4 regions of the Alloalcanivorax dieselolei B5 genome follow, and region 4 is predicted to be linked to each of the others. Evidence: predicted binding sites of a transcription regulator. Region 4 holds the regulator's gene; each other region holds the start of a gene.
What was found. Region 4 encodes sigma-54, which starts transcription at its own class of promoters, with help from an activator protein. Its sites were predicted from a motif close to TGGCACNNNNNTTGCTNT; they were not measured.

Region 1 (7,217 bases), 2.3 Mb from region 4:
CGCGACTTCCAGTACCCCAACGACATCGGCCCGGGGGTGTATGACATCCACTCCCCCAACGAACCGGACGTGGCCTGGATGGTGGGTTTGATGGAAAAAGCCGCCGAGCGGCTGCCGAAGGAACGGCTGTGGGTCAACCCGGATTGCGGCCTGAAAACCCGCAAGTGGGAAGAGACTCAGGGCGCCCTGGCCAACATGGTGGCCGCCGCCAAGCAATTACGGGCGGGGTAAAAGGTCCATCGTGGATTAACGGGACTTAGTTAGTGCCTCCATCGGGGGCACGGGTCTGCACGGAGGCCTTCCGGGATCGCTGTAAATACATCCCTGTAAGCTCCCGGTTTGACGTCCCTGTCAAACAGGGTCCCGGAAGGCCTCCGTACAGACCCGCTTCGAGTGAGCCGCCGCGTTCCGGGCCCCAACAATGACGAACCTTTCAGGAAAGGGAAAACCACTCCATTCTGTCGTGGTGTCTCGGCGACGGCCGGAAGGACTCCTGCGCTTCGCTTACCTCGAAGCGGAGCCGCGTTATGCCTTTGCGGGATCCTGTCGAACAGGGACGTTCGACCGGAAGCCTACAAGGACGTATTCACGGCGTTCCCGTAAAGGCATAACACGGCTCCGCTGCCCAAGATGGAGGGCAACCTGGTCCCGTTCCCCCCTTACTCCACCTGCAACAACCGGTCCGGCCCCAGTTCCACCGACGCTGGATCGCCGGGTAGCCGCCACTGGCCGGCGTGCCTTTCCGCCGGCTTGTGATCCACCTCCGGCAGATTGGTCAGATCCCCCACCGCGTCCCGATACAGATCCGTGCGGTAGCATTGCGCGGCGAAAGTGCTTTTCTCTTCGATACGGCCCTGCCGCCATCGCTGCATCTCCCCGAGCAGAAACTCCGCGTCCGAACGCCAGGGGAAATTGGCCTGGTAAGCGGAAAACACATGAAAATGATGACGTGGGAACGGCTGACCGGTGAGCCCGCCGGGCAGGCGCTGGGAAAACGGCGCACCGATCACTTCCGCCGGCACGCCCAGCCAGGCCGGGTGAGCCAGCCACTCAAGACACGCCTGCAGGTGCTCATCGGCATGGGCCGCCGCCCGATACAGCGCGCGCAGCAGAGCCCGGTGGGTATCCGGGTGGGCCGCCGCCCATTCACGGGTCACCGCCAGCACTTTTTCCGGCGCGTTTTCCCAGATCTGGTAGCCGGACAGAATGCAATGTCCGGCGCCGGTGAGCGCCGCCAGACTGTTCCAGGGTTCGCCCACGCAGAAGCCGTCGATATGCCCCAACCGCAGGTGATCCACCATTTGCGAGGGCGGCAGCACCACCAGCTTGACGTCGTGGTCCGGGTCGAGACCGGCCACCGCCAGCCAGTGGCGTAATTGATAGGCGTGACAGGAAAACGGGAACACCACCGCCAGTACCAGCGGCGCGTCACCCGCGCTGGCACGGGCCGCCACCAGCTTGTTCAGCGCCACCGCCATGTCCTGGGGCGAGGGCCCCGACGCCAGCGCGCACAGACCGTGATACAGCATCGGCGACACAGTCACGCCATTACCGTTGACGCCCATGGAAAAGGCCGTGGCCAGCGGCTTCTTGATGCAACCCAGGCCGAGGGATGTGCTCAACAGCATGGGCGCCAGCATCGGCGCCGCATTCACCTGCCCCACCAGCAAGCGATCACGCAAGCTGGCCCAACTCCACTCCGGTTGCAGTTCCACCTCCAGCCCTTCATCGGCGAAATAACCGGCTTGCTGAGCCACCACCAGCGGCAGGCTGTCGGTGAGCGGCATGTAACCGATACGGACACGCTGTGTTTGCTTCATCGTCACCCCTGGGCTTTCAACAGATCGGCGTAATCCAACACCGAACGGGCCACCTGGATCAGAGGTTGCCCGGTGTTCATGGCCTGCCGGCGCAGCATGGCGTAGGCGTCCTGCTCATTGAGGCGACGCCGTTGCATCAACAAGCCCTTGGCGCGCTCGATCAGCTTGCGTTCCTCCAGCGCCTCCCGGGTCTGCTCCAGTTCCTCTCGCAGCGCCTGGTATTCACGGAAGCGGGCGGTGGCCACACGCATCACGCCGCGCACCCGGGACAGGTCTGTTTCGCCGGCCACATAGGCACTGACGCCGGCGCGCAGCGCGGCGACGATCAGGTCCTCGTCGTCCTGGCCACAGAACATGACGATGGGACGGGGCATGTCGCGCTGCACCAGCGCCATACTCTCCAGCGTATCCCGGTCCGGCGCGTTCATGTCGACGATCACCATGTCCGGATTGCACGCCATCACTTTCTGTGACAAACCGGCGGCGCTGGTGAGGCGGCACAGAATGACGTGCCCTTCATCTTCCAGGGCCCGCTCAAGCATCGCTGCCCGCGGCGGCTGATCGTCCACCAGCATGATCTTCAATGGCATGGGCTTGTCGGCATCCATGTTGGTTGGCTTCCCCCCGTTGTAGCAACCGCTGTGCCAAGCGGTCATGGCCCGGTTTTCATGCCGCGCACGGACCGGGGCGCGGAAAGCGCACCAATCCAGTGCAAAACCGCGCCCTCTTCCGCACCGTCGTGACGCCGATCAGGCCTGCTGCCGCTGCGGCGCCGCCGGGTCCGGACGGCTGGGCAAGGCGGTGACCTTGTTTTGCTTCTCATAGAGAAACCGCAGCACCTTTTGCCGGCAGCGGTGGTAAACAGGATCGTCCGCCAACGCCAACCGGTCCCTGGGGCGCGGCAGCGCCACCGGCAGCACTTCGCCAATGGTGGCGGACGGGCCGTTGCTCATCATCACGATGCGGTCGGACAACAGCACCGCCTCGTCCACATCGTGGGTGATCATGATCACGGTGGTGCCCAGTTGCGCGTGAATCGCCATCAGTGAATCCTGCAGATGAGCACGGGTAAGCGCGTCCAGCGCGCCGAAAGGCTCATCCATGAGCAGCACGCGCGGTTGCATGGCCAGCGCCCGGGCAATGCCCACCCGCTGCTTCATGCCGCCGGAGATCTCTTGAGGGGTCTTGTCCATGGCGTGCGCCATGTGCACCAGCTCCAGGTTATAGGCCACCCAGTCCCGCATTTCCTTTTTGCTTTTCTGTTTGCGGAACACCTGCCGCACCGCCAGTTCCACGTTCTCAAAGGCGGTGAGCCAGGGCAGCAGCGAGTGGTTCTGGAACACCACCGCCCGTTCCGGGCCGGGTTCGGTGACCTCCCGGCGATCCAGAATCACACCGCCATCGGTGGCGTGCAGCAAGCCGGCGACAATATTCAACACGGTGGATTTGCCGCAGCCGGAGTGACCGATCAGCGACACGAATTCACCGGCGGCGATTTTCAGGTTCACCCCCTTCAAGGCTTCGAAACGCCCGGTCGGTGTATCAAAGGCCATGCCTACGTTGGACAGTTCCAATAATGCTGTCATACCTTCTCCTAGCGCTGCGCGGCGCTCTTGTCCCATACCAGAAACCGTTGCAGCGCCAGCATCAGCCGGTCCAGCAGAAAACCGATCAACCCGATCACCTGCACCGCCACCATGATGCGTCCCAGTGACTGGGAGCTGCCGTTCTGGAATTCATCCCAGACGAATTTTCCGAGACCCGGATTCTGCGCCAGCATTTCCGCGGCAATCAGCACCATCCAGGCGATCCCCAGACTCAATCGCAGACCGGTGAACATCATCGGCAGTGCCGAGGGCAACACAATACGGCGCACATGCTCGAAAGCATTAAGACGCAACACCCGCGACACGTTGGTCAGATCGCTGCTCACCGAGGTCACGCCCACCGCGGTGTTCAGCAAGGTGGGCCATAAACAACACAGCGTGACGGTGAACATGGAAGTGAGAAACGACTTGGCCAGCCAGGGATCACTGCTGGTGTAAACGGCGCTGACCACCATAGTCACCAGCGGCAGCCAGGCCAGCGGCGATACCGGTTTGAAAATCTGAATCAGCGGATTCACCGCCGCGTGCACGCCGGCGCTCAGGCCGACCACAATGCCCAGCGGTATGGCCAGCGCCGAAGCCAGCAGAAAGCCGCTCATCACGGTGATCAGACTGGTGCCGACCTGATCGAAAAAGGTGGGCGCGCCGGTATAGTCCCGGCGTACCGGTTGCCAGTCCGGTTGCTGCGCCAGGCGCGTCTCGATGTATTTCTCCTGACGCTCATGGAAGGCCGCTTCCCGCTGCCGCCCTTCACGGTGCTCCTGATAGAGCGCCTGGGTTTGCTCCCATACAGTGGCGGGGCCGGGAAACTGCCCCAGCGACGTCTGAATATTCTGCGCCGCCCAATGCCATAGCAGCAGGAACAGCGCGATACCCAGAAGCGGCCATACCAGTTGCCGCAACACCGCTTGTTGCTGCGCCGGCCCGGCCTTGCCGCGCATCAGATCGCGATAGGGCGCCAGCCAGTCCGGTAGCGTCATCGTCACCATGGATCCTCCTCGCCGCTCAGAGGCGGTCGCCGTCCTTCAAACCAATGGGAAATTGATTCAGATAGGTGTTCGGGTGACGGCCGTCATAGGTGATGCCGTCGATGAACTCGCTTTGCGGCGGCTTGAAGCCGTCTTCGTTTTCGAAGTCGGGGAAATCGGCGGCGCTCATCTTGCCTTCATCAATCAAGGCCTTGGCGGCAGCGGCATAGACATCGGGCCGATACACTTTTTGCGCCGTTTGCAGATACCAACTGTCCGGTTTGCTTTCGCTGATCTGCCCCCAACGGCGCATTTGCGTCAGATACCAGATGGCATCGGAGTAGTACGGGTAGGTGGCGTTGTGGCGGAAGAACACATTGAAGTCCGGCACCGGTCTGATATCGCCCTTTTCATACTCGAAGGTGCCGGTCATGGAATTGGCGATCACTTCCTCGTCGGCGCCGACATAGTTGGGGCGGGCCAGGATTTTCACCGCCTCGGCGCGATTGGCGTTGTCGTTCTCGTCCAGCCACTTGGCGGCGCGAATCAGCGCCTTGACCACGCGGATATGGGTGTTGGGGTATTTGTCCGCCCACGCCTTGCTGACACCGAACACCTTCTCCGGATTGTTTTTCCAGATTTCGTAGTCGGTGATCACCGGCACGCCGATGCCCTTGAACACCGCCTGCTGGTTCCACGGCTCACCGACGCAATAACCGTGAATGGTGCCCGCCTCCAGGGTCGCCGGCATTTGCGGCGGCGGCGTTACCGACAGCAACACGTCCGCCTGCAACTGGCCGCTGGTATCGCCTTTGTGCGGCGCATAGAAACCCGGATTCAAGCCGCCCGCGGCGAGCCAGTAACGCAGCTCGTAGTTGTGGGTGGAAACCGGAAACACCATGCCCATGCGGAACGTTTTGCCTTCCTTGCGGTAGGCTTCCACCACCGGCTTCAGGGCGTCCGCCTTGATCGGATGCAGCGGCTTGCCGTCCTGCTCGGGAAGGGACGCTTTCATCGCTTGCCAGACGTCATTGGAAACAGTGATGCCGTTACCGTTCAGATCCATACTGAAGGCGGTGATGATGTGCGCCTGGGTGCCATAGCCTATGGTGGCGCCCAGCGGCTGCCCGGCCAGCATGTGGGCGCCGTCCAGTTGCCCGTCGATGACCCGGTCCAGCAGCACTTTCCAGTTGGCCTGGGCTTCCAGCGTCACGAACAGCCCTTCCTCCTCGAAGTAGCCCTTTTCGTAGGCCACCGCCAGCGGCGCCATGTCGGTCAGCTTGATGAAGCCGAATTTCAGTTCCGCCTTCTCCGGCCAGCCCACGGTCTCGGCCAGGGCCGGTATCGCCACCAACCCCGCCAGCATCGCCAGCCGGCGGCACCACCGTTGAATTCCCATCATGCGTCATACCCCTTCTGTGTTTCGGAACAAAAAAAAAGCGCCCAAGAACGATCAGCGGATATCGCCGAACGTTCTTGAGCGCCTTTGCTCGTGATCGCGCCACCGCCATTGGCGGCACCCTCACCGGTTTGTCATTCGTGGGAAGAAGAGAGCAAACCCTGTGCCAATAGAAAAAGTTCTTTCAGCTCAGAAAGTTAGCGTCGCAAGGAGAGAAAAACGGAGGACACGGGCGTGACCAAAACAGGGAAGGCGCACCAATTCGGCGCCGATTCGGCGTACCGATTCAGGGCATCAGCGCGTCACATCGAAACGCAATACACCGATCACCTGCCCACGGCCGGTTCGCACTTCCACCCGCCAGCGGCCTTCGGCATGTTCCGGGAAATGCCGTTTATGGGACCAGGTGCGGTAGCCCTCCTGCCGGCCACCGGTGAGCGCCAGGCCGATCCGGTCCACCAGTTGGCCATCGTGGTACCAGTAATGGCTGACCGGCTGACCCAGCCCCAACGGAGCGCGGATCGCGGTATACGCGTACAGCCCGCCACTCAGCTCGGCGACCTCGAAGCGGGTACCGGTCACCAGCGGCTCACGCCGCTCTCGATTGAGCGTCAGCGCCATGGCCCGGTGTTCCAATGACAGGGTCAGCGGCGGCACCAGCCGGGCGCCCCACAGCGGCACACTGGCAATGGCCAGGGAAAGCAGCACCAGTACCACCCAGCGATACAGCCGCCTGGGCCCACCCACGCGCCAGAAGCTGGGCAGCGCGACCAGGGCGGTGAGAATGGCGGCGCCATCCAGGGCCAGGTTGGTGGGCACCTTGACGGTCAGCGGTAACAACACCAGCAACGCCACGAACAGCGCCCAGGCGTGGTAACCAAAGTACAGGGCCCGCTGCGCCGCCAGACGGAAATACAGCGGATCGACAATACTGACCAGGGCGCTGACCATCACCAGGCCCGTGAACAGCACATAGGCGGCGCCGCCGGACCATTGCAGCAGGATGAACGGCAGTGTGAAGAAGAAGGCTTCCTGGTGCACCCCCTGGAGCATCAGTTTCAACGCCCCCTGGGACAGCTTCTGCATGGCCGGGCCGCGCAAAAACCGCGACCACAGGCCCTCGGTGAGCAGCGCCAGCCAGGTGGTCACCAGAATCACCGTCAGCACGGTGGCCAGCCAGGGTTTGCGTTCCACCAGGAAATAGCTGCTCAGGCCGAGCAGAAAGCTGCCCACCGCCCACAGGTAGCGCAGGCGGTGGAAACGGAGCATCAGGGCATCAAGCCACGTGGAGTTCATCATCACCCGGAGTGGTTATAGGGGGCCCCAGGATACCGATAGCGATGTCAGCCCACCATGTTCAACAGCACACCGGCGGCCACCGCCGAACCGATGACGCCGGCCACATTGGGCCCCATGGCGTGCA
Region 2 (7,217 bases), 950 kb from region 4:
CCCTCGGGCAGACGCACCCCGACACCGGTACCGGGCAGAATCTCGTCCACTTTGCAGACCGCTTTCCATTCCAGGGTAACGGAACTGTTCATGCCTTAACCCTCCTGTTGCACCAGATCGATACGTTCATGTTCGTAGGCCGGACGACGCTGACCGCGCTCACGGACGTAGTGCAGATTGTCGTCGGCGACATCGTCGTTAACGAAGTGTTTGAAACGTTTCACCGCCTCGGGATCTTCCACGGTGGTCTTCCACTCGCATTGGTAGGTGTCGATCACTTGCAGCATCTGTGCTTCCAGCTCATCACCAATGCCCAGTGAATCCTCCAGCACCACCTGTTTGAGGTAATCCAGCCCACCTTCCAGGTTCTCCAGCCAGACGCTGGTGCGCTGCAGGCGGTCGGCGGTGCGGATGTAGAACATCAGGAAGCGGTCGATGGTCCTGATCAGTTGTTCGTCGGACAAATCGGAGGCGAGCAGATCCGCGTGACGGGGACGCATGCCGCCATTACCGCAGACGTAAAGGTTCCAGCCCTTGTCGGTGGCGATCACGCCCACATCCTTGCTTTGCGCTTCGGCGCATTCACGGGTGCAGCCGCTCACCGCCATCTTGATCTTGTGCGGACTGCGCAGCCCCTTGTAGCGCTCCTCCACCTGAATGGCGGTGCCCACCGAATCCTTGACGCCGTATCGGCACCACGTGGAGCCGACGCAGGACTTCACCGTGCGCAGGGATTTGCCGTAGGCGTGGCCGGTCTCGAAGCCGGCGTCCACCAGGATCTTCCAGATTTCCGGCAACTGCTCGACGCGGGCGCCGAACAGATCCACCCGCTGCCCACCGGTGATCTTGGTGTACAGATCGTATTTCTTCGCCACTTCGCCCAGCACGATGAGCTTGTCCGGCGTAATTTCACCACCGGGTACACGGGGCACGATGGAGTAAGTGCCGTCACGTTGCATGTTGCCGAGAAAATAATCGTTGGTGTCCTGCAAACCGGCGTGGGGCTTGCTCAGCACATAGTCGTTCCAGCAGGACGCCAGCACCGAAGCGACCAGCGGTTTGCAGATATCACAGCCGTCGCCGCTGCCGTGCTTTTCCAACAGCTCGTCGAAGGTTTTGATTTCCCCCACCCGCACCAGGTGGTAGATCTCCTGGCGGGAATACGGGAAGTGTTCGCACACGTGGTTATTCACCTCCACGCCGCGCTTGGCCAGCTCGCTGTCCAGCACCTGTTTGACCAGGGCCGCGCAGCCGCCGCAGGTGGCGGAGGCCTTGGTGCAGGCTTTCAGGTCACCGACGGTGGTGGCGCCATCATCGATGGCGGCGCACAGCGCGCCCTTGGAAACATTGTTGCAGGAACAAATCTGGGCGCTGTCCGGCAAGGCGTCGGCGCCGAGCATGGGCGCATCGCCGGCGGCCGGCGCGATCAGAGCAGCGGCCTCTCCGGGCAGGTCAATCTGGTTCAGGCACAGTTGCAGCAGGTTGCCATAATCGTTGGCATCGCCCACCAGCACCGCGCCCAACAGTTTCTTGCCACACTCGCTGACCACCACTTTCTTGTACACGCCGGTGCTCTGGTCGAAGAACACCGCGCTGCGGGCGCCCGGCGTCTGGCCATGGGCATCCCCCACCGAGGCCACGTCCACGCCCATCAGTTTCAGCTTGGTGCTCATATCGGCACCCTGGAAGCTGGGCTCGGAATCCGCGCACAAGCGCGCGGCGGCGGTCTCCGCCATTTGATAGCCCGGCGCCACCAGACCGAAGATCCGGCCCTGCCATAACGCCACCTCGCCAATGGCGAAAATGTCCGGGTCGGAGGTGAGACAGTAATCATCAATTACCACCCCGCCCCGTTCACCGAGCTCCAGCCCGCTGGCACGGGCCAGGCTGTCCTCCGGACGAATGCCGGCGGAAAACACGATGATGTCGGTTTCCAGGTGGTGGTCCTCGCCGAAGTCCATGCGATGGCGGTGTTGTTCTCCGTCGACGATGGCCCGGGTGCCGGTGCTGGTGTGGACCGTCACGCCCAGGGTTTCGATTTTGTCCTTCAACAAACCGCCGCCGAGATCGTCCACCTGAACCGCCATCAGACGCGGCGCGAATTCCACCACGTGGGTTTCCAGCCCCAGGTCGTGCAGCGCCTTGGCCGCTTCCAGGCCGAGCAGGCCGCCGCCCACCACGGTGCCGATACGGGCCTGATCCGCGGCGGCGATAATCTCGTCCAGGTCATCAAGGGTGCGGTAAACAAAGCAGTTTGGGCGGTCGTTGCCGTCAATGGGCGGCACGAACGGGTAGGACCCGGTGGCCAGCACCAGCTTGTCGTAATCCAGCCGCTCTCCCGCCTCGGTGATCACTACCCTGGCGTCCCGATCGATCTCGCGCACCCGGGTGGACAGCTTCAGGGTCAGCCCCGGTTGTGCCATGAAGCCATCCGGCACCAGCGACAGGGCATCGGCATCGCGCTCGGTAAAATAACGGGTCAAGCCAACCCGGTCATAGGCCGGCCGGCTCTCCGCGCACAGGATCGTCACGTCGTAGTGATCAAGACCACCACGGTCCGCCAGCGCTTCCAGAAAGCGCTGCCCCACCATACCGTGGCCTACCAGCAACACCTTTTGTTTCGTCATGGGAATGTCCCCTTTCACCGTTTCAGCTTGCCAACTGTTGAACAGGGAGAAAGCAAAGCCCATGCCATGTGCATAACCCCTTGATTTAAAGGGGTTTAAGACTCTGTAGAACGATCAGGGGAAGGGACGCTCGCTTTAGCAGCGGGCAACGGCGCCCCATTTCGAGGCAGATTATGGTGCGCCATCTTGGGACAAAAACGGGCCCGGTTGTGGGGCGGCCCGCTGAAACGCCAGCCCCAAAGTCTGCTTGCTGGCCTGGGAGACATGAAATCGGAGGTCGCTACCAGGCCGCTGTAGGCGCTTGCCCTGCAAGCGAATTCGGCTTCCGGCGCAAAAGATTCGCTTGCAAGGCAAGCGCCCACAGCGGCTTCGTAGTCCGGTCTGGTTGTGTATCAGAAGGAACCGAGGGGGAAACGGGTGCCGTCGCTGTCGATATATAAGTGGGTCACGCCGTCCCGCTCTTCATGGCCGGCCCATTCCACCAGTTGATAAAACATGTTGCGGGAAATCAGCGCTTCCAGATTATCGCGCACGTGCAGATAAGGGGACGGCTCACCGCTGTCCGGATCGTGCTCTATCCGTAATGGATGCCGTTCGCCGGCTACCACGTGAGCCCCCACATTGGTGGTGAACACCAGCTTGTCGACGCCGCCGTCCTTCACCTGCTGTACGTCGGTGGCGACAAAAGGCGCGTCGTCCACCTCGATACGCAACTTTTCCACCGGCGTAATCAGGAAGTAGTCGCCGCCTTCACGCAACAGAATGGTGGAGAACAACCGCACCATGCGTTCCCGCTCAATCGGCGATTCCTGGTAGTACCAGGTGCCGTCACGGGCAATGCGCATACGGCTTTCGCCCTGATGTTCCGGGTGCCACTGATGCACCGGCGGCAGCCCCTGCTCGTCCCGTTCGGCCTTTTCCAGCAAGGCCAACAGGGAATCGGCGGAAGTCATTTTCGGCGTTGTCCTTTATTGCCCATGCGAATACCGATCTCGATCAGGAAGTCGAGGAAATCCTCCTTTTCGTCAATCAGTCCCATATAGAACGGCGACTGCACCAGCGCCACGGCGCCGTGGGCCAGCGCCCAGGCCGCGCAAATGTGATAAATCGGCGGCACGTCTTCCAGAGACCCCTCGCTGATGCGCGCCTTGACGATGCTCTTGAGGCGTTCGAAATTGGCTTCGCGGATGTTGTGCAGTTTCTCCACCAGTTCCGGCACCGCGTGGTCCTTGATCACCTTGTTCTCCAGCCGGTCGAACAGCTGGTAGCGGGCCGGATCGTTGATGCGGAAACGAAAATACTCGCGGGTCAGTTTTTCCTTGTCGTCGTCCTCGGAAATACTGTTGAACACCGCCGCCAGATCCTCTTCGTAACGCAGCATCAGCAGCAGATAGATCTCGTTCTTGGTTTCGAAGTGCTTATAGATGGTGCCTTTGCCAATCCCCACCCGGTCGGCGATCATTTCCACGGTGACACGATCCTCTCCCTGCTCCAGGAACAATTCCAGAGCGGTATCGAGGATTTGTTGCTCTCGTTGCCGGAACTCCTGTGCCTTACGCGTCGCTTTTTCCAGATCAGCCATTCATCCTTACTCCCAAGACCGGTGAATCCCGCGATTCACCACAGTTTATCCCACCCCCGGGCACCGTGCATCACGGGCCAGGTTGACCTGCCACGGCAATCGGTCATGCTGTGAGCCATCTGTTCCGGCGAATTATCGATGCCCCTTTCGGGCAGGATGATACCCGCCCGCCCGGCAATGACAATGGAGTCGATCATCACATGGCCAGCGCTCTGGATCTGTCCGCGGAATTCCCTCTTGAAAACGACGTGCTCTATCTCAATCACGCCGCCGTGGCACCCTGGCCGAAACGCACCCGGGACGCGGTGGTGCGTTTCGCCGAGCAGAACATCACCGTGGGCGCGCGGGACTATCCGCGCTGGCTCGACACCGAGCAGACCCTGCGCGGCCGCCTCGCGGCGCTGATCGGCGGTGTGCCACACGAGGACATCGCCTTGCTCAAGAACACCTCCGAAGGGCTGTCCGTCATCGCCCAGGGGCTGTCCTGGCGGGACGGCGATCAGGTGCTGATCAGCGACCAGGAGTTCCCCTCCAACCGCATTCCCTGGCAGGCCCTGGCCGAACAGGGTGTGGAAGTGATCCAGGTGTCAGTGGACGGGGACAACGCCGAGCAGCGCGTCATCGATGCGCTTGGCCCCCGTGTACGCCTGGTGTCGCTGTCATCGGTGCAATACGCCAGTGGTATTCGCCTGGATCTGGCGCCGATCGGCGCCGCGTGCCGGGAACGGGGCGTGCTGTTCTGCGTGGACGCGATCCAGAGTCTGGGGGCTCACGTCTTCGACGCCGAAAGCATCAATGCGGATTTCGTCGTTGCCGATGGCCACAAATGGATGCTGGGGCCGGAGGGCCTGGCGCTGTTTTACGCCCGGCCGGAAGCCCGCGACCGGCTGCGCCTGCGCCAGTTCGGCTGGCACATGGTGGCCGACAGCAGCGACTTTGATCGCCAGGATTGGCGACCGGCGGACGACGCCCGGCGCTTCGAGTGCGGCAGTCCCAATCTGTTGTGCGCCCATGCGCTCAACGCCTCGCTGTCATTACTGGAAGAGGTGGGCATGGCCTCGGTGGAACAGCGCCTGAGCGATACCGTGACCGGCCTGATCGGCGCCCTCAAGGCGCGCGGCGCGGAACTGCTGACCCCGGAAGCGCCACGCCGCCGCGCCGGTATCGTCACCTTCCGGCTGCCCGGCGAGGCACCGCAATCCACCTTCGAACGTCTGCGTCAGGGCGGCGTGGTCTGCGCCCAGCGCGGCGGCGGCGTGCGCTTCTCGCCCCACTTCCATACTGACCAGTCAGTCATCGACCGTGCCGTGGCGCTGTTGTAGGATAGCGCCCCATGCGAACCCAACGACTCTATCAATGGTTGTGCGAGCGCCTGCAACGTCAGGACGGCAGCAAGGATTGGCCGCAAAGCAGCCTGGACCATCAGCGTGTCCTGCTGCAGCCCTGCGACGTGTTGCTGGTGGACAGCGACAGCGCCCTGGACCGGCGGCTGCGGCGGCTCACCGGCAGCCGATTCTCCCGTGCCCTGTTTTATATCGGCCGCCTGCATGACGTCGCCGACCCGTCCCTGCGCGCCCTGCTGGCCGATTACGTGCCTTGCGAACCGGACACCCAACTGGTGCTGGATGCCAGCCTGGAGAGAGGGTTACGGGTGCGGGAATTGAGCACGCTCAGCGGCCTGCATCTGCGCGTCTGCCGGGCACAGAATCTGTCCACGGACGAGCGTCAGGACGCGCTGCGCTACGCCATCAGCCGGGTCGGCACCGGCAGTACCACCTCCTGGAGCACGCTGATGCTGCTCTGGCTGTTTCCCTGGCGCGCAATGCCAAATGGCTGGCGCCGGCGCCTCGCCAATCGCCTGGCCACCGAGCTGCTGCGTACCCTCAGCGGCAGTCTGGTGGGCGAAGCCTTCGCTTTCATTCAATTCCCGGTTTATCCGCTGGTGAAACGGCCGGAAGACGACGGCTCACGATTGCTGCGGCTGCAGCCGCGCCTGTTCCACGCCGCCGACTTCGATCACTCGCCCTATTTCGACGTGATCAAGGCCCCTTATCTGCTGGATCAGGTCCCCGCCGGATTTCAGGCTATTCCGTGGAAAGGGAACGCCAGCGCCATGGCCTCGGAACAGCGCGCCTCTCATTTGAGTCTGGTGGATAACCCGTAAATCAACAGTATTAGCCACCACCCCAGTCCCAGGGCGCCACCACCACCGCTGCCGCCAGCTTCGGCACGAGGCGTCTCCGCCCGCGCCTGGGATGGCAGGAACGACAATTGGGTATCGCCGGCCGGGAAATCGCCGCTGGAAGAGCCACCATCCAAATAGACCCGGCCCTCGCCCTCTCCTTCGATCACCAGTAACCGACTGGCCTGCGCCCCTTCCGCCAGGTCCCCCAATTGACACCGAACCACAGCGCCACCACTGCACCCCTCGGGCAGGCTCTTCCAGGACCAGCCTTGCGGAATCCGGAACGACAGCCAGGCATCCTGGGCGGGGAAATGGGTGGCGCGATTGATCAACCGGGCTTCCAGGGTGACGGTGTCGCCGTTGAGTCGCTGGGTTCCGGCCATCAGCAGATCCGGCTGATCGCTGAAAATGGCGGTCACCGCATCCCGTTCCAGCCGGTAATAATCGTGGGCGGCGCTGTCCGGCCAGATCCACAACCGGGACTGCACCGTCGCACCCGTGCTGGATTGCACCCGCAAGCGGTAATCGCCGCTGCTGGCCCCGCGCGCCAGCGAAGCATCACCCCGGCACAGGCTGTAACCGTCATGGTCACTGCAGGCCAGCTCATCGGCACTGATCCGCACCCCCTGGTCATGATCGATACGGGCGCCCACTCGGTGCGCCGCATTGACCCGGCTCTGATTCTCCAGCCTCAAAGACAGCGTCAGAGTCTCGCCCGGGGGGCTGTAGTAGCGGCGCCCTCCCAGCGGACGGCTGTGCAGATCCACCAGGTCATCGCCGGAGGTGCTCTCCAGCCACGCCAGGTAATCACTGACCCGGGTGT
Region 3 (7,217 bases), 760 kb from region 4:
ACCCTGGATCGGCAGATCGACGGCGGCGGTTACCGCTTCGGCGCTGTCGCACAGCACCCGGGCGCCGCGATCCTGCAGATTCGGGGTGCCGGTGGTCATCACCATATGTTTGACGCCGTCCAATTCCACCGCCGCCCGCGCCACCTCGGCGAGTTGCTGCGGGGTCTTGTGGGCGATGGTGCGGCCTTCGTCCAGGGACTGGCCGATGGCGCAAAACTGGCACGAGATCTTGCGATTGTTGTAGCGAATGCAGGTCTGCAACACGGTGGTGGCGAGCACATCCTTGCCATGCAGGGTGGCGATGTGGGAGTAGGGTATGCCCTCGGCGGTTTTGAGATCGTAGAAGCGCGGCGTATCGGTGAACGCCATACGCGCGATTTCCTGGCCGTCGCGCGATACCCTGGCGCCATCCAGACGATAGGGTGAGTTACCGGCACCGGCGGTGTGCACCGGGATCATTACCACCTTGCCGCCGATCTCGACGGCCTTGTGATCGGACGGGCCGGCGCCGCCGCGCCGGCTGGGGGCTCCGGCGGCAGGATCGGTCAGGCGTACACCCCGGGTTTGCAGTTCATTGATGAGCTGCCGCTCGGAGAGCTTGCTGTTCGCACTCATCGTCGTCGCTCCTGGCAATGGCAAAGGCGGGATCGCTGTCGCCGCCGTATCGGGTGAGATCGTGGGAGGTGGCCGCCGGACGGCGGTCAATCATCAAGCTCAGTAGTTCCGGGCGGGCGTAATGGCCGACCGAATCCATCATCCGTTTGCGTTTGAGGATCAGGCCCATGTCCAGCTCCGCCACGCACAGGCCTTCGCCTTCGGTGAGGGGCTGGCCGAGTACCTTGCCCTCCGGTGATACGATCATGGTCATGCAACCGCCGCGCAGCGCTTTCTGTTGCGCCGGATCGGTGGTGATCGCTTCGATCTGATGGTTTTCCAACCAGCCGGTGGCGTTGACCACGAAGCAGCCGGACTCCGCCGCGTGATGACGCATGGCCGCCTCGATCTGATCGGCGAACACCTGGCCGACCATGGAACCGGGGAATTGCGCGCAGTGAATTTCCTCGTGCTGAGTCATCAGCGCGTAGCGCGCCAGCGGGTTGTAATGCTCCCAACAGGCAAGGGCGCCGATGCGACCGACGCCACTGTCCACCACGGTGAGGCCGCTGGCGTCGCCTTGGCCCCAGATCATCCGTTCATGATGGGTGGGGGTGATCTTGCGGCGTTTGAGCAGCAGACGGCCGTCACGGTCCAGCACCACCTGGGTGTTGTACAGCGTGCCCTGATCCCGCTCGTTGACGCCCAGCACCACCACCATGGCGTGGCGGCGGGCCAGGGCGGCGACCCGGTCGATCTCCGGGCCCGGTACCGTCACCGCCTGTTGATACAGCGCGAGATGGTCCGGGCCGGAGAACGCCGGCGCGCGCACGAACGAGAAATACGGGTAGTAGGGCACCAGGGTTTCCGGGAACACAATCAGTTCCACACCCTGTCCGGCGGCCTCTTCGATCAGGGCGCAGACCTTGTTCAAGGTGCCGCCGGGAATTTCCAGGTCCGGGGCGACCTGGGCCGCCGCGGCCGTTACCGTGCGAGCATCGCTCATCGCGCCTCTCCGGTTACAGGGTCCAGGTGTCGAGGATGAAGGCGTTGTCCCGGCGATGAAGCAGTACCAGATCCAGAACGTCCAATGGATTGATTGGTGTGATCCCCTCAATCAATGACGGCTCGCCGTGCCCATAAAGGGCTTGAAGAGCGAAGCGGCAGGCGTAGACCTTGCCGCCTTCTCCCATGAACTTGGTGATCTGATTATTGATCGCCATATGCCCGGGGAACGCCTCATCGCCGAGGGTCGGGAAACCACGCTGGACACCCAGGGTGACGCCGGGACCATAGAGCAGTACCGAGGTGTCGAACCCTTTGCGCAACAATCTTGTGGCCTGCAACATATTGACCAGGCCAATGGAGCCTTCAAAGGCAACGGTATGAAAGGTCACCAATGCCTTTTCTCCGGGCTCCGCCTTGACGTCCTCGAATACCTTTTCTTCGTAGTCGACAAAAAAATCACCTTTCTGATGTGCTGCTTTGCTTACGGTAGGCATAACGGTCTCCTCGGAGTGATGGAAGCAATGGGGGCGGTCCGTATCTGGTCGCCATCCTCTGCGTTAACAATCTCGGCATTAACAATTGCAATCAAAGTGCCAATCAAATAAAAAATTGATTGATTGGTTGGTCTGGTTTTGCGCTAATGCACCGTGCTCTTGGCGACTTTTTCGTCAATGGTAGGAAGAGCGGACCAATCAAAGTGGGCGGTGGGAACGGGGCAGTGGCTCGCGAACTGATCCGTGTCGGTGCGGGTTATGCCCCTCGGTGGTGCGAAAACGCTGATTTTTGGAGATGGGAAAAAGTGAAGAACGTCCGTGACGAGCCCTGGCGGCCTATTCTCAAGGACGGCGACAAGCCGATTTATATCCGGATTGCCGATGCCATTACCGATGACATCCTTGCCGGGCGGCTGGCGGTGGGAGAGCGGTTGCCGCCGTTGCGGGACCTGGCGGGATTGCTGAGTCTGAACTACGCCACGATCTCCAAGGCCTACAACGAGGCCCAGCGGCGCGGTTTGATTTATTCTCGGGTTGGACAAGGCTCTTTTGTGTGTCGGCCGGGGGGAATAAGTCGTCGCGGCGCCAGCGCCGACCGCGCCGTGGATATGACCATGAACCTGCCGCCGGAATCCGGGAACCCGCTATTGCGAGAGCGCATGGAGGCGGGGCTGCGTGCCCTGGGGCCGGACCTGCAGCCATTAATGCGCTACCAGGGGTTCGGTGGGTCCGCCGAGGACAAGGCGGCGGCGGTGGCCTGGCTGCAGCGCCGCCCGCTGACCATTGATGTTGATCGGGTTCTGGTCTGCCCGGGCGTACAGAGCGCGTTGCTGGCGGTGCTTGGCAGTCTCGCCCGGCCCGGAGATGTGGTGGTGTGCGAGGCACTGACTTATCCGGGCCTGCGCGCCATCGCCGGCCAGCTCGGGATTCGCTTGATCGGGTTGCCGTTGGATCAGGACGGTATCGACCCGGATGATCTGGCGCGGTTATGCGCGGAGCACCGCCCCAAGGCGCTGTACTGCAATCCGGTGTTACTCAATCCTGCGGTAGTGACGCTCAGTGAGGAGCGCCGCCAGCGGCTGGTCCAGGTCGCCCGGCGCTATAGCCTGCCGATCATCGAGGATGATGCCTATGGTTTGTTGCCGACCCACCGACCCACCGCGCTGGCCGCCTTGGCGCCTGAGCTGACCTACTATCTCTGTGGGTTCAGTAAATCGCTTGGAGCGGGACTGAGAATCGCATACCTGGTGTTGCCTTCAGCGCGTCTGAAATCCCGGTTGGCGGTCACGTTGCGGGCCACCACGGTAATGGCTTCTCCGGTCACGGCGGCTTTGGCCTCGTGTTGGGTGCAGGATGGAACGGCCGATCTGGCGGTTTCTCTGACCCGTAAGGAATCGCAGTTGCGGCAGGCGCTGGTGAACGAAAACCTTTCGGGAGCCGATTACCAAACCCACCCCGAAGCGTTCCACGTGTGGCTGCGAATGCCCGGGCCCTGGAGCCGGGTGGCCTTTGCCGCGCGCATGAGAGCGCAGGGCATCAATGTCGTGGTCAGTGATGCCTTCGCGGTGAATGGCAAGCCGCCGGAGGCGGTGAGATTGTGCCTTGGCGGGCCGATCAGCCGTCAGGATCTGGCGCACGCACTGCATTTGATTGCCGACACTCTGGATCAGCCCGGTGCGGCCAGCGCCGGTTTTTTCTGAGCCAGTGGCAATCAACAGGGATCGCAAGCCCGGCTAATGGAATAATGTTAGTATTGTTCCATTAATTTTTGTAAAGGGTGGAGAAGGATGGCGGCAGCAAGGAAACCCACGCGTCGTAAGAAGAGCAAGGCGGAAGAGATTTCCGGAACCAAATTGGAGCTGACCCTGGCGGCGGAGAAGGTCTTTGCCATCCATGGCGTGCAGGGCGCTTCCTTACGCCAGATTCGTGAGGAGGCCGGACAGAAAAACGAATCGGCGATCCATTATTATTTCGGTTCCCGGGAAGCGATCATCGAATCCGTTTTGTCGTTGCGTGCGAATCCCCTTGATCATGCCCGCCAGACCATGTTTGACGAGATGAAGCGTGGCAACGGCGGAAGGCCTTTGTCCACCGAACAGACGGTACGCTGCGCCATCATGCCATTGGCGTGTTACCTACTGGATGATGGAAATCGTAGTTTCTATCTGCGCTTCCTTGTGCAACTACGTATGGAGCGCAAACTCTGGCTGTATTTCAACAATATGTATGGAAAGGGAATGGAGAAGTGCCTGGCTGCTTTACGTGAGAGCCGTCCCTATATTCCTCGGGCAATCATTGAGCAACGCTTCCTCAATATGCAGTATATCCACACTAACGGCCTGGCGGCGCTGGAGCGCATTCTGTGGGAAAAAGGGGAGGATTTCAGGTATGAGGAAGGCTGGATTCGCGTGGAAGATATGATTACCTCCACCGCGGCGATGTACGATGCGCCCCTGTCACCAGCCACGCTGGCAGCCATTCGGGAAGCCGGGGCGCGCCATGGGTTGCCAGCCTATATTGAGGTTTCCATCTACGGGGATACTGCCTATGGTGGCACCGAGGGTGTTGATCCTGGTGCCACTTAAGCGCCGTGAGAATTAAAAAAGCTTTATCCGATACCAACTTGATTTCGAGAATAGCCCTCGCCACCGTCACCGCCCAGTGCCTTCAGTGAGGCGTTGGCGGCATCGGTGAAAATGCCCCTGGCCATCAGCGAGGTCTCTGCTTTGGCCCGTACCTGATTCACAGCCGCGCGAACCCGGTGAGCTTCCTGATTCTCCGGTTCCGCGCGCACCGCCATTTCACTGAGGTGGCCGGCCAGGCGCAGATCGCCCTGGTCCAGGTGCTTGGCCGCGGCCTGTGTCAGGGCTTGTGCTCCGCCACAGAGTTCCGCCAGGGCACCGCTTAGCGCGTCCGGGTGTGCCGGCTTCAAGTGCGCTGGATTGCCGTCATACCAGCCACCGTACAAACGCCAGACATTGCGAATCAGAAACTCCGGATCATCGTAGGAAGGATGCAGATAGGGCCGGTCGAGCAGACCTTCGGGCAGCGTCATCTGTTGCACGATATCGGCCAGGGGCAAGCCCTGGTTCATACCCTCCAAAGTCTGGTCATGGATGGTCTCCAGGAAAGTGGCGGTGTCGTCCAGTAGTGTGGCGACACGGTCGGCACCGAACACCGCCGGTCCGTGGCCGGGCACCAGCACTTCCGGTTTCTTTGCTGCCATGGCGCGTAAGGCTTGCGCCCATTGGTGGGCAAAGCGCTGGACCTTTTGTGGGTTGCCGGCATTGGGCGCTGCCCAGATGATGAAATCCCCGGTAATAACGGTACGGTCCTCCGCAATCCAGCTCCAGGTATGGTCGTCGGTTTCACCCATGCCGTGGTTGAGCTCCACCTGGTTGTCGCCGCATTCCAGAATCATCTGTTCTTCATAGAAGCGGTCCGGGTAACGGTACTCCTCCGGCCAGTGGAAGCCCGCCACCTTGAACTGCCGGCCGTTGATGCGTGCATTCCATCCAGCGCTGCTCTGATAGCGCTCGAAACGGCGGCGGATGTTGGCCTGGCCGATGACCTCGGGTTTGGGCTCCCCGGCTTGTTGTGCTTCCTGGTCGAACAGTGGTGTGCCAAAGGCGTGGTCCAGATGGCCGTGGGTATAGACGACATGACGGATGGGCTGGTCCGACCAGGCGCGGATCGCCTTATGAATGGCGGCGGCGGTATTGCGGCTGCCGCTGTCGAACACCACCAGGCCCTGTCCGGTATTGAGGACGGTGACGTTACCCACCACGCCTTTCGAAGCGATGTAGACCAGGTGGTCATTGATCGGTATGACCTGGCTGCCGTGCAGATGGCGATTCCAGTCACGGCCGAAATCAAACCGGTCCCAGCAGGCATCGCCGATAGCTCTGAGTTCTTCGTTGATCACTTGAGGTCTCCTCTGAGGGTGAAAATCAGGAACAGAGTGCTACCTAAAGTAATGTCACTTCATTAGAAAAGATAGGTGAAATTCATGTTCTCGCATTACTTTTTAGGGGAATCATGTTTGGTTTAGAGATGGAAGTGGCGAGTCGAAGTTTCTTTGGGGTGAGATTCTGCATGCCGACATCTGTGCGTTTTTTTCATGTTAATTTAAGGTAAAATAAAATAAATACAATGACTTATGGTTTTTACAGGATAAAAATTTGCGTCTTGAACGAATGTTCACTTATGCCTCTTTGGGCAGTGTCAGGCAATGAATAAATTGTCATGGCGTTTGAGGTATTGGTAACAATCTAATTGACAGTCATTAAATCGGCATGATCTGATGAGCGCACAAAAAAACCAAGGTGGACTTCGATGTCCACGGGAGAGGGAGAGTGCTCACAGATTCAAGTCGTCGGCTTGGCTTGGCGATTGCCGTGGTTCTGGCCGCCATCAGTATTTATACGTCTCTTTTCGGGATCTTTGATCCGAGCTATCAGCGTCCGCTGACGTTCGCTGCTTGTATTCTCGTCGCCGTACTGGTCAAACCGTTGGTGGTGGCGAATCCGCCACGTACCGCATTGATTCGCACCTTGTTCTGGCTCATCGACCTGGTCCTGGTCGGTGCGATCTTGTTGGCGGTCGCGCGTTTTCTGGCCTTCGCCGGTGATATGGAAAACATGCTGGTCGACTACAGCCGCACCGATCAGTTGATCGCGCTGACTGGCGTGGTGGCGGTGATTGAACTGACCCGCCGGGAGTTCGGCCTCGGGCTGTCCTTGTTCGCTGGTGTGACCTTGCTGTACTGCCTGTGGGGCGATCTGCTGCCCGATGCCTTGCGCCACGCCGGCTTTTCCCTGGATCAGATCATGCAGGGAATGTGGTACGGCTTCAGCGGCGTATTCGGCACGCCGGTGGCGGTGATGATCGAGTTGCTGTTCATCTACATCATCTTCGGCGTCATGCTTGAGGCTACCGGCGCCGGACCGGCGCTGGTGCGTATGTCCATTCGTGTCACTGGCCGCCTGCCCGGTGGTCCGGCCCACGCCGCGATCTTTGCCAGCATGCTGTTCGGTACCATGTCTGGCAGTGTTACCGCCAACGTGGCGGGGACCGGCGCTTTCACCATTCCGATGATCAAGAAGCGCGGTTTCAGCCCCG
Region 4 (7,217 bases):
CCGCGCTGAGCGACAGTTCCGCACTGGCGGTGGCCAACGCGCTGGGCTCCAACATCGCCAATATGGGGTTGGTGCTGGCACTGACCCTGCTGTGGCGCCCCGTGCCCTGCCCCCAAGACAGCCGCCATCAGGTACTCAGCGTTTGCTTGCTGGTCACCGCCCTGGCCGGAGTGGTGCTGATCGACGGCCGGCTGACCCGTGTCGACGGCGTGCTATTACTGGCCGGCCTGACGGTACTGGCGGTGGCCACCTGGAAACGCAAGGCGTTAATGGAGGCGCCGCCGCGGGATAATCCGGAAGGCGGCCGTGGGCGGGATCTGCTGCTGTTCCTTGGCGGCCTGGTGCTGCTTCTGATCAGCGCCCGGGCGCTGGTCTGGGGTGCCACTGAAGTAGCCCGGCAGTTGGGTGTCGGCGAGGCCCTGATCGGTCTGACCCTGGTGGCGCTCGGCACCAGCCTGCCGGAACTGGCCACCTGCCTGGCGGCCACCCGTCGCGGACACGGCGAACTGGCCCTGGGCAATGTGCTTGGCTCCAACATCCTCAATTTGCTGATGGTGCTGCCGATGCCCGCTCTGCTCGGCCCCGGCAGACTGGCCGACCCGGCACTGCTGGATCGCGACTACACCGCTGTGGTGCTGCTGACCCTGGTCATGGCGCTTGGCATGATGTTGGCGGTACGCCGCCCCCTGGGACGTGGCACCGGTCTGGCACTGTTAGCCGGATACGGTGTCTATTTGATGGTGCTCTGGCGAGGCCTTCAGGCAACATCCGGTGTATAATCGGCGGCTTCATCAGGCCCCGTCGACAAATCCCGGCGGCGGACCGGGCCGCGACCGTGAAGGGAGACCCTATGCCTTACAACTTCATCGCCACCGCGCGCCGTGTACTGGACGAGGAAGCCCAGGCGGTGGCCGCGCTCAGTGCGCGTGTGGATAAGGATTTCGAAAACGCCTGCGAGCGCCTGCTGGCCTGCACCGGTCGCATCATCGTCACCGGCATGGGCAAAAGCGGCCACATCGGCACCAAGCTGGCGGCCACTCTGGCCAGCACTGGCAGCCCGTCGTTCTTCGTCCATCCGGGGGAAGCCTCCCACGGTGATCTGGGCATGATCACCAGCGAGGACGTGGTGCTGGCGCTGTCCAATTCCGGCGAGACTCAGGAAATACTGACCATCATCCCGGTGATCAAACGCAAAGGCAGTGGGCTGATCAGCATGACCGGCCGCCCGGAATCTTCCCTGGCGCAATTATCCGATGTTCATCTGAACGTGGCGGTGAAGGAAGAAGCCTGCCCGCACAATCTGGCCCCCACCTCTTCCACCACCGCCGCCCTGGCCATGGGCGATGCCCTGGCCATAGCGCTGCTGGAAGCGCGCGGTTTCACCCCGGAGGATTTCGCCCTCAGCCATCCCGGCGGCAGCCTGGGACGCCGGTTGCTGCTCAAAGTGGACGATGTCATGCACGGAGAGGAACAACTGCCAGTGGTCAGCGCCAGCACCCCCTTATCCGATGCTCTGCTGGAAATGACCCGCAAGGGCCTGGGCATGACCACGGTGGTGGACGAGGACGGCAAGCTGATCGGCATCTTCACCGACGGTGATCTGCGCCGCACCCTGGAGAAAGGCGTCGATGTCCGTGTCGTCGGCATTCGCGATGTGATGTCACCGCGCCCGGTCACCATCCAGCCCGGCCGTCTGGCGGCGGAGGCATTGCAACTGATGGAGACGCGCAAGGTGAACGGTCTGATCATCTGTGACGACCAGCAGCGCCCGATCGGTGCGCTCAACACCCAGGATCTGCTGCGCGCGGGGGTAATGTAATGACGCTGGGGATAAAGCCGGAACAGGCTCTGCGCCTGCGCTTGATGGCCTTCGACGTGGACGGCGTGATGACCGATGGCCGTCTCTACTACGGCCCGGACGGTGAGATGCTGAAAACATTCAACACCCTGGACGGCCATGGCTTGAAAAAACTGGCGGCCAGCGGCGTCACCCTGGCCATTATCACCGGCCGCGACTCCGCCATGGTGGCCCGCCGGGCCCGGGACCTGGGTATCGAACACGTGATCCAGGGTCGCGAGGACAAAGGCGTGGCCCTGTCCGCGCTGGCACAACAACTGGGCCTGAGCGCCGGAGAAATCGGTTACATGGGCGACGACGAACCGGACGTGCCGGCGCTGGAGTGGGCCGGGCTGGGCTTCGCCCCGGCCAACGCCCACGCGGCGGCGCGCAGCGCCGCCGGCACTGTCACCGAGGCGCGCGGCGGCGAAGGGGCGGTACGGGAAGTGTGCGACAGCCTGCTGCGGCTGCGGGAGGGGCAGTGAGACGGCCCGGCCTGCTCAGCGCCAGCGGCGTCATCCTGCTCGGGTTGATCGTGATGATGACCCTGCACGAATGGGGCAACCCACTGGAAGGTGACAATGAAGCGTTCCTCAGCGCCCCGGTGATCACCGCGGAAAACATTGTCGCCCGCCAGTTCAACCGCGACAGCGGCGAAGTGGAATACCGGCTTCTGGCCAACAATCTGGAACAATACGAACGCGAAGCGCTGACGCTGCTCGATCACCCGGACCTGCGCCTGAACAACGGCAACAGCCAGTGGACCATCCAGGCCGACAATGGTGAAGTACGCGACAACGGCGATGTGATCGTCTTCGAAAACAACGTCGAGGCGGTCAGCAAGAACAACGGCGTCACCCTCGATACCCGGGAGCTGCACTACCTGAGCCGTGATCGCCAGGTTTCCGCCCCGGACACCGTCAATATGCGACACAGTGAAGGCAGCACCCGGGCGGGCCGCATGGACGCGGACCTGGACACCGGGCGCATGACTCTCAAGCAAGGAGTAGTAAGTGAATTCAAAGGACCCAAGCCATAACGGTCCGGTGCATGGCCCGCTGCGCCGTCTGCGCGCGGTAATCGCCGCCGCCATTCTGGTTCCAGCGCTGGCCGTGGCCCAGTCTGGTGCCGAAGGCCCGGTGGAGGTCAGCGCCAACCAGGCGGTGTTCGAACGGGACGCCGGCACTGGCGTATACCGGGGTGACGCCGAGCTGATCCAGGGCAACCGTCGACTCAACGCCGATGTCTTGCGGCTGTTCACCGAGAACGAGCAACTGGTGCGGGTGGAAGCCACCGGCAGTCCGGTGCGCATGCGCGAAGGCAAGGACCTGGACGCCCACGCCGACAACCTGGTCTACGATCTCAAGCGCCGTCGTCTGATCCTCACCGGCAACGCCTATGTGCAGCATCAGGGCAACACCTTCGAAGGGGCCCGGGTGGAATATGACCTCAACTCCCGACGGATGGATGCCAGCAGCGAGGGCGACAAACGGGTGCGGCTGGTGATTCCCGCCGCCAATGCCTCCCAGGCTCAGAGCGGCGATAACGGCGACGAGGCGTCGCAAACCGGCGAAGACAACCAGGGCCAGGACGACGGCGCGCCACAATCGCCCGCCAACAGCACCCCCAATGAAACGGAGAGCCCCTGACCATGGCGAAACTGAATGCCCGCCAACTGGCCAAAAGCTACAAAGGGCGCCGTGTCATCGAGGACGTCTCCCTGGAAGTGGAAGCGGGCCAGATCGTGGGCCTGCTGGGCCCCAACGGCGCCGGCAAGACCACCTGCTTTTACATGATCGTCGGGCTGGTGGAAGCGGACGCCGGGCGCATCGAGATCAACGGCGAGGACATCACCCACCTGCCCATGCACGGGCGCGCCAAGCGCGGTATCGGCTACCTGCCTCAGGAGGCGAGCATCTTCCGCCGTCTGACCGTGGAACAGAACATCATGGCGATCCTCGAAACCCGCAAGGAACTGAGCAAAGCCGAGCGCGAGCAGGAGCTGAACAATCTGCTCGAGGAATTCCACATTACCCATATCCGCGACAGCATGGGCATGAGCCTGTCCGGTGGCGAGCGGCGGCGGGCGGAGATCGCCCGTGGCCTGGCCACGGATCCGGCGTTCATTTTGCTCGATGAGCCGTTCGCCGGGGTCGACCCGATCTCGGTGAATGACATCAAGGGCATCATTCGTCATCTCAAGGATCGCGGCATCGGCGTGCTGATCACCGACCACAACGTGCGCGAAACGCTGGATATCTGCGATACCGCCTATATCTGCAGCGCCGGTAACATCATCGCCGAGGGCGATTCCCAGACCATCCTCGGTAATCAACAGGTCCGCGACGTCTATCTGGGCGCCGACTTTCGGCTATGACGCGCCTCTACTCTTTTTCAATTGCAATTTCAACATTGGCATACATATTGCTTAAATGAATTGCGAAACCTTGAAAGACGCTGCTATTCTGCCGCCTTGGCGATTCACCGGACCACCAAGGCAGTATGAAACCGAGTCTACAACTCCAGATCGGCCAGCAGCTCACCATGACGCCGCAGTTGCAGCAGGCGATTCGCTTGCTGCAACTGTCGACGCTGGACCTGCGCCAGGAAATCCAGCAGGCGGTGGAAACCAACCCCCTGCTGGAACTTGAAGAGGGGGTCGAGGCCTACACCGAGGACGACACCCCCGCCGATGACGATTGGGAAGCGGAGGAAATGGACCTCGAACGCGACGAGGCCCTGGACGACCTGGTGGATGGACCGGTGGAGAGCGACAGCGAATGGGACGACCTCTATGTGGGCCAGTCCGGTTCCGGCTCGGGCGGCGGCGAGGACGATGACGCCGACGCCTGGCAACAGCGCCACGTCGCTCCGGTCACCCTCCAGGACCATCTGCTCTGGCAACTCAATCTCAGCCCGATGAGCGACCGGGACCGGGTCATCGCCGGCATCCTCATCGACGCCCTCGACCACCGTGGCTACCTGTCCCTGCCCCTGGATGATCTGCTCGACACCGCCGAGCGGCAAATCGCCGACGCCGATGATCCGGTGGAGGAAGACGAAGTGGTGGCGGTCCTGCACCGACTGCAGCAATTCGACCCGATCGGCGTGGCCAGCCGTGATCTGGCCGAATGCCTGGGCGTGCAATTGCGCCAACAGCCCGCCGACACCCCGCACCTGGACACCGCGACCGCCCTGCTCGGGCATCTCGCGCTACTGGAAAAGCACGACTATGCCGGACTGCGCCGCACCATGGGGGTGACGGAAAGCGATCTCCTCGACGCCCTGGCGTTGTTGCGCACCCTGGACCCGGCCCCGGGCGAACAAATCGGCGGCGAGGTGGCGGAATACGCGGTTCCCGATGTGGTGGTGCGCCCCTTCCGCGGCGGCTGGCGGGTGGAACTGAACGAAGAAGTCCTGCCCAAGGTCAACCTGAACGCCCAGTACGCCCGCCTGGCCCGCCGCACCGAGGGCGAGGACGGCCAGTACCTGCGTAACTGCATGCAGGAGGCGCGCTGGTTCCTGAAAAGCCTGCAAAGCCGTAATGACACCCTGCTGAAGGTGGCCCGGCGCATCGTCGAGGTGCAGCAGGACTTCTTCCACTATGGCGAGGAAGCGATGAAACCGCTGGTGCTGGCCGATATCGCCGAGGCGGTGGAGATGCACGAATCCACCATCAGCCGGGTCACCAATCAAAAGTTCATGCTCACGCCCCGAGGGGTGTTCGAGCTGAAGTATTTCTTTTCCAGTCACGTGGACACGGAAGGCGGCGGTGAATGTTCTTCCACCGCCATTCGTGCCATCATTAAGAAGCTGGTCGCCGCCGAGAACCCTCGCAAGCCACTCAGCGACAATAAGCTGGCCAGTTTGCTCAATGAGCAAGGGATCAAGGTGGCGCGCCGGACCGTCGCCAAGTATCGGGAGGCGATGCGAATCCCGTCTTCCAGCGCTCGCAAACGTCTGGTTTGACGACGCGGGAAACGGCTTATAACCCGGGCCAGAGGCCGGGGTTAAATAACGAGGCAAAGGAGCCAGCTATGCAAATCAACATCAGTGGCCATCACCTGGATATCACCGAAGCCCTTCGTGATTATGTGGACGACAAGTTTTCCAAGCTGGAACGGCATTTCGACCAGATCACTAGCATTCAGGTAATCCTGTCCCCGGAGCCGAACACCCACAAGGCGGAATCCACCATCCACATTTCCGGCGGCGAAGTCTTCGCCACCGCCGAGGCCGGTGACATGTACGCGGCTATTGATGCCCTGACCAGTAAGCTGGATCGTCAGATTCTCAAACACAAGGAGAAGACCGTGAGCCGCAAGCACGGTCACTAAGCGGATCTATGCGAGTACGAGAACTTCTCACCGAGGACCGCACCCATAACGGTATCGAGGTGGGTAGCAAAAAACGCCTTCTGGATCAGGTTGCCGAGCTGGCCGCGGCCAGTTGCGGCGACCTCGGTGCCCAGGACGTGTTCGATGCACTGGTGGCCCGGGAGCGCCTGGGCTCCACCGGTATCGGTGAAGGCATCGCCATCCCCCACTGTCGGCTCGGACGCTGCGAGCAGGCAGTGGGCCTGCTGCTGAAACTGGCCGAACCGGTGGACTTCGATGCCGTGGACGGCCGGCCGGTGGATCTGGTGTTCGTTCTGCTGGTGCCTGAACAGAACCCCGAACAGCACCTCAAGACCCTGAGTCACCTGGCCAACCTGTTCAACGACGAGGATTATCGGCGTGAACTGCGCCAGGCCACGGACGATCACCAACTCTATATTACCGCCGTGGAGTCAGAGGCCGAATTGCGCCTGGCTTCATAAGCTACGACGGGGCCCATGCGGCCGGTTCTCCCCGGCCCGGGCGTCTTTTCGGGGAAGAAAGCGTCAATCGCCATGAAACTGACCATTCTCAGCGGCCGGTCCGGATCCGGTAAGACCACGGCTCTGCAAGCACTGGAAGACCACGGTTATTACTGCGTGGACAACCTGCCTCTGGGCCTGTTGCCGCAACTGGCCGGGCAACTGGATGACGAGGACCGGGTGCTGGAGCGGGTGGCGGTGGGGATCGATGCCCGCAACCTGCCGCGACAACTGCTGGCCTTTCCCTCCACCCTGGCGGAACTGCGCAAGTTGCAGGTGGAAACGGAAATCATCTTTCTCGACGCCGATCACGGCACCCTGCTCAAACGCTTCAGTGCCACCCGGCGCCCACACCCGCTCAGCGGCGATGATCGCACTCTGGCCGATGCCATCGCCTATGAAGCCGAACTGCTCTCCGACATCCGCATGCGCGCGGATCTGGTGATCGACACCAGCACTCTGGATGTCCACTCCCTGCGCAACCAGATCCGCCAGCGGGTAGCCGGCCGCAACGTCAAACTG

Region 1: B5T_RS07680 (ANTAR domain-containing response regulator) is a predicted target of sigma-54. The motif match lies at 2,450-2,467, and genes of this name have one in related genera.
Region 2: nirB (nitrite reductase large subunit NirB) is a predicted target of sigma-54. The motif match lies at 2,677-2,694, and genes of this name have one in related genera.
Region 3: B5T_RS14305 (MSMEG_0572/Sll0783 family nitrogen starvation response protein) is a predicted target of sigma-54. The motif match lies at 2,181-2,198, and genes of this name have one in related genera.

The regions. Positions count from the first base shown of each region.
Region 1 covers NC_018691.1:1,674,898-1,682,114, reverse strand. Annotated here, with positions in the region: gene metE (5-methyltetrahydropteroyltriglutamate--homocysteine S-methyltransferase) at 1-231, shown strand, start outside; gene B5T_RS07685 (CmpA/NrtA family ABC transporter substrate-binding protein) at 660-1,820, opposite strand; gene B5T_RS07680 (ANTAR domain-containing response regulator) at 1,823-2,428, opposite strand; gene B5T_RS07675 (ABC transporter ATP-binding protein) at 2,570-3,406, opposite strand; gene B5T_RS07670 (ABC transporter permease) at 3,415-4,416, opposite strand; gene B5T_RS07665 (CmpA/NrtA family ABC transporter substrate-binding protein) at 4,433-5,761, opposite strand; gene B5T_RS07660 (DUF5924 family protein) at 6,089-7,093, opposite strand; gene B5T_RS07655 (sodium ion-translocating decarboxylase subunit beta) at 7,138-7,217, opposite strand, start outside.
Region 2 covers NC_018691.1:3,020,014-3,027,230, forward strand. Annotated here, with positions in the region: gene nirD (nitrite reductase small subunit NirD) at 1-92, opposite strand, end outside; gene nirB (nitrite reductase large subunit NirB) at 96-2,627, opposite strand; gene B5T_RS13425 (DUF1285 domain-containing protein) at 3,020-3,580, opposite strand; gene B5T_RS13430 (TetR/AcrR family transcriptional regulator) at 3,577-4,209, opposite strand; gene B5T_RS13435 (aminotransferase class V-fold PLP-dependent enzyme) at 4,410-5,531, shown strand; gene B5T_RS13440 (hypothetical protein) at 5,543-6,373, shown strand; gene B5T_RS13445 (S1 family peptidase) at 6,346-7,217, opposite strand, start outside.
Region 3 covers NC_018691.1:3,211,060-3,218,276, reverse strand. Annotated here, with positions in the region: gene B5T_RS14315 (MSMEG_0568 family radical SAM protein) at 1-615, opposite strand, end outside; gene B5T_RS14310 (Nit6803 family nitrilase) at 572-1,600, opposite strand; gene B5T_RS14305 (MSMEG_0572/Sll0783 family nitrogen starvation response protein) at 1,614-2,096, opposite strand; gene B5T_RS14300 (aminotransferase-like domain-containing protein) at 2,402-3,796, shown strand; gene B5T_RS22350 (TetR/AcrR family transcriptional regulator) at 3,884-4,681, shown strand; gene B5T_RS14290 (alkyl sulfatase dimerization domain-containing protein) at 4,705-6,021, opposite strand; gene B5T_RS14285 (TRAP transporter permease) at 6,452-7,217, shown strand, end outside.
Region 4 covers NC_018691.1:3,969,521-3,976,737, forward strand. Annotated here, with positions in the region: gene B5T_RS17635 (calcium/sodium antiporter) at 1-779, shown strand, start outside; gene B5T_RS17640 (KpsF/GutQ family sugar-phosphate isomerase) at 851-1,819, shown strand; gene B5T_RS17645 (KdsC family phosphatase) at 1,819-2,322, shown strand; gene lptC (LPS export ABC transporter periplasmic protein LptC) at 2,319-2,876, shown strand; gene lptA (lipopolysaccharide transport periplasmic protein LptA) at 2,851-3,486, shown strand; gene lptB (LPS export ABC transporter ATP-binding protein) at 3,489-4,214, shown strand; gene B5T_RS17665 (RNA polymerase factor sigma-54) at 4,340-5,806, shown strand; gene hpf (ribosome hibernation-promoting factor, HPF/YfiA family) at 5,875-6,174, shown strand; gene ptsN (PTS IIA-like nitrogen regulatory protein PtsN) at 6,183-6,656, shown strand; gene rapZ (RNase adapter RapZ) at 6,729-7,217, shown strand, end outside.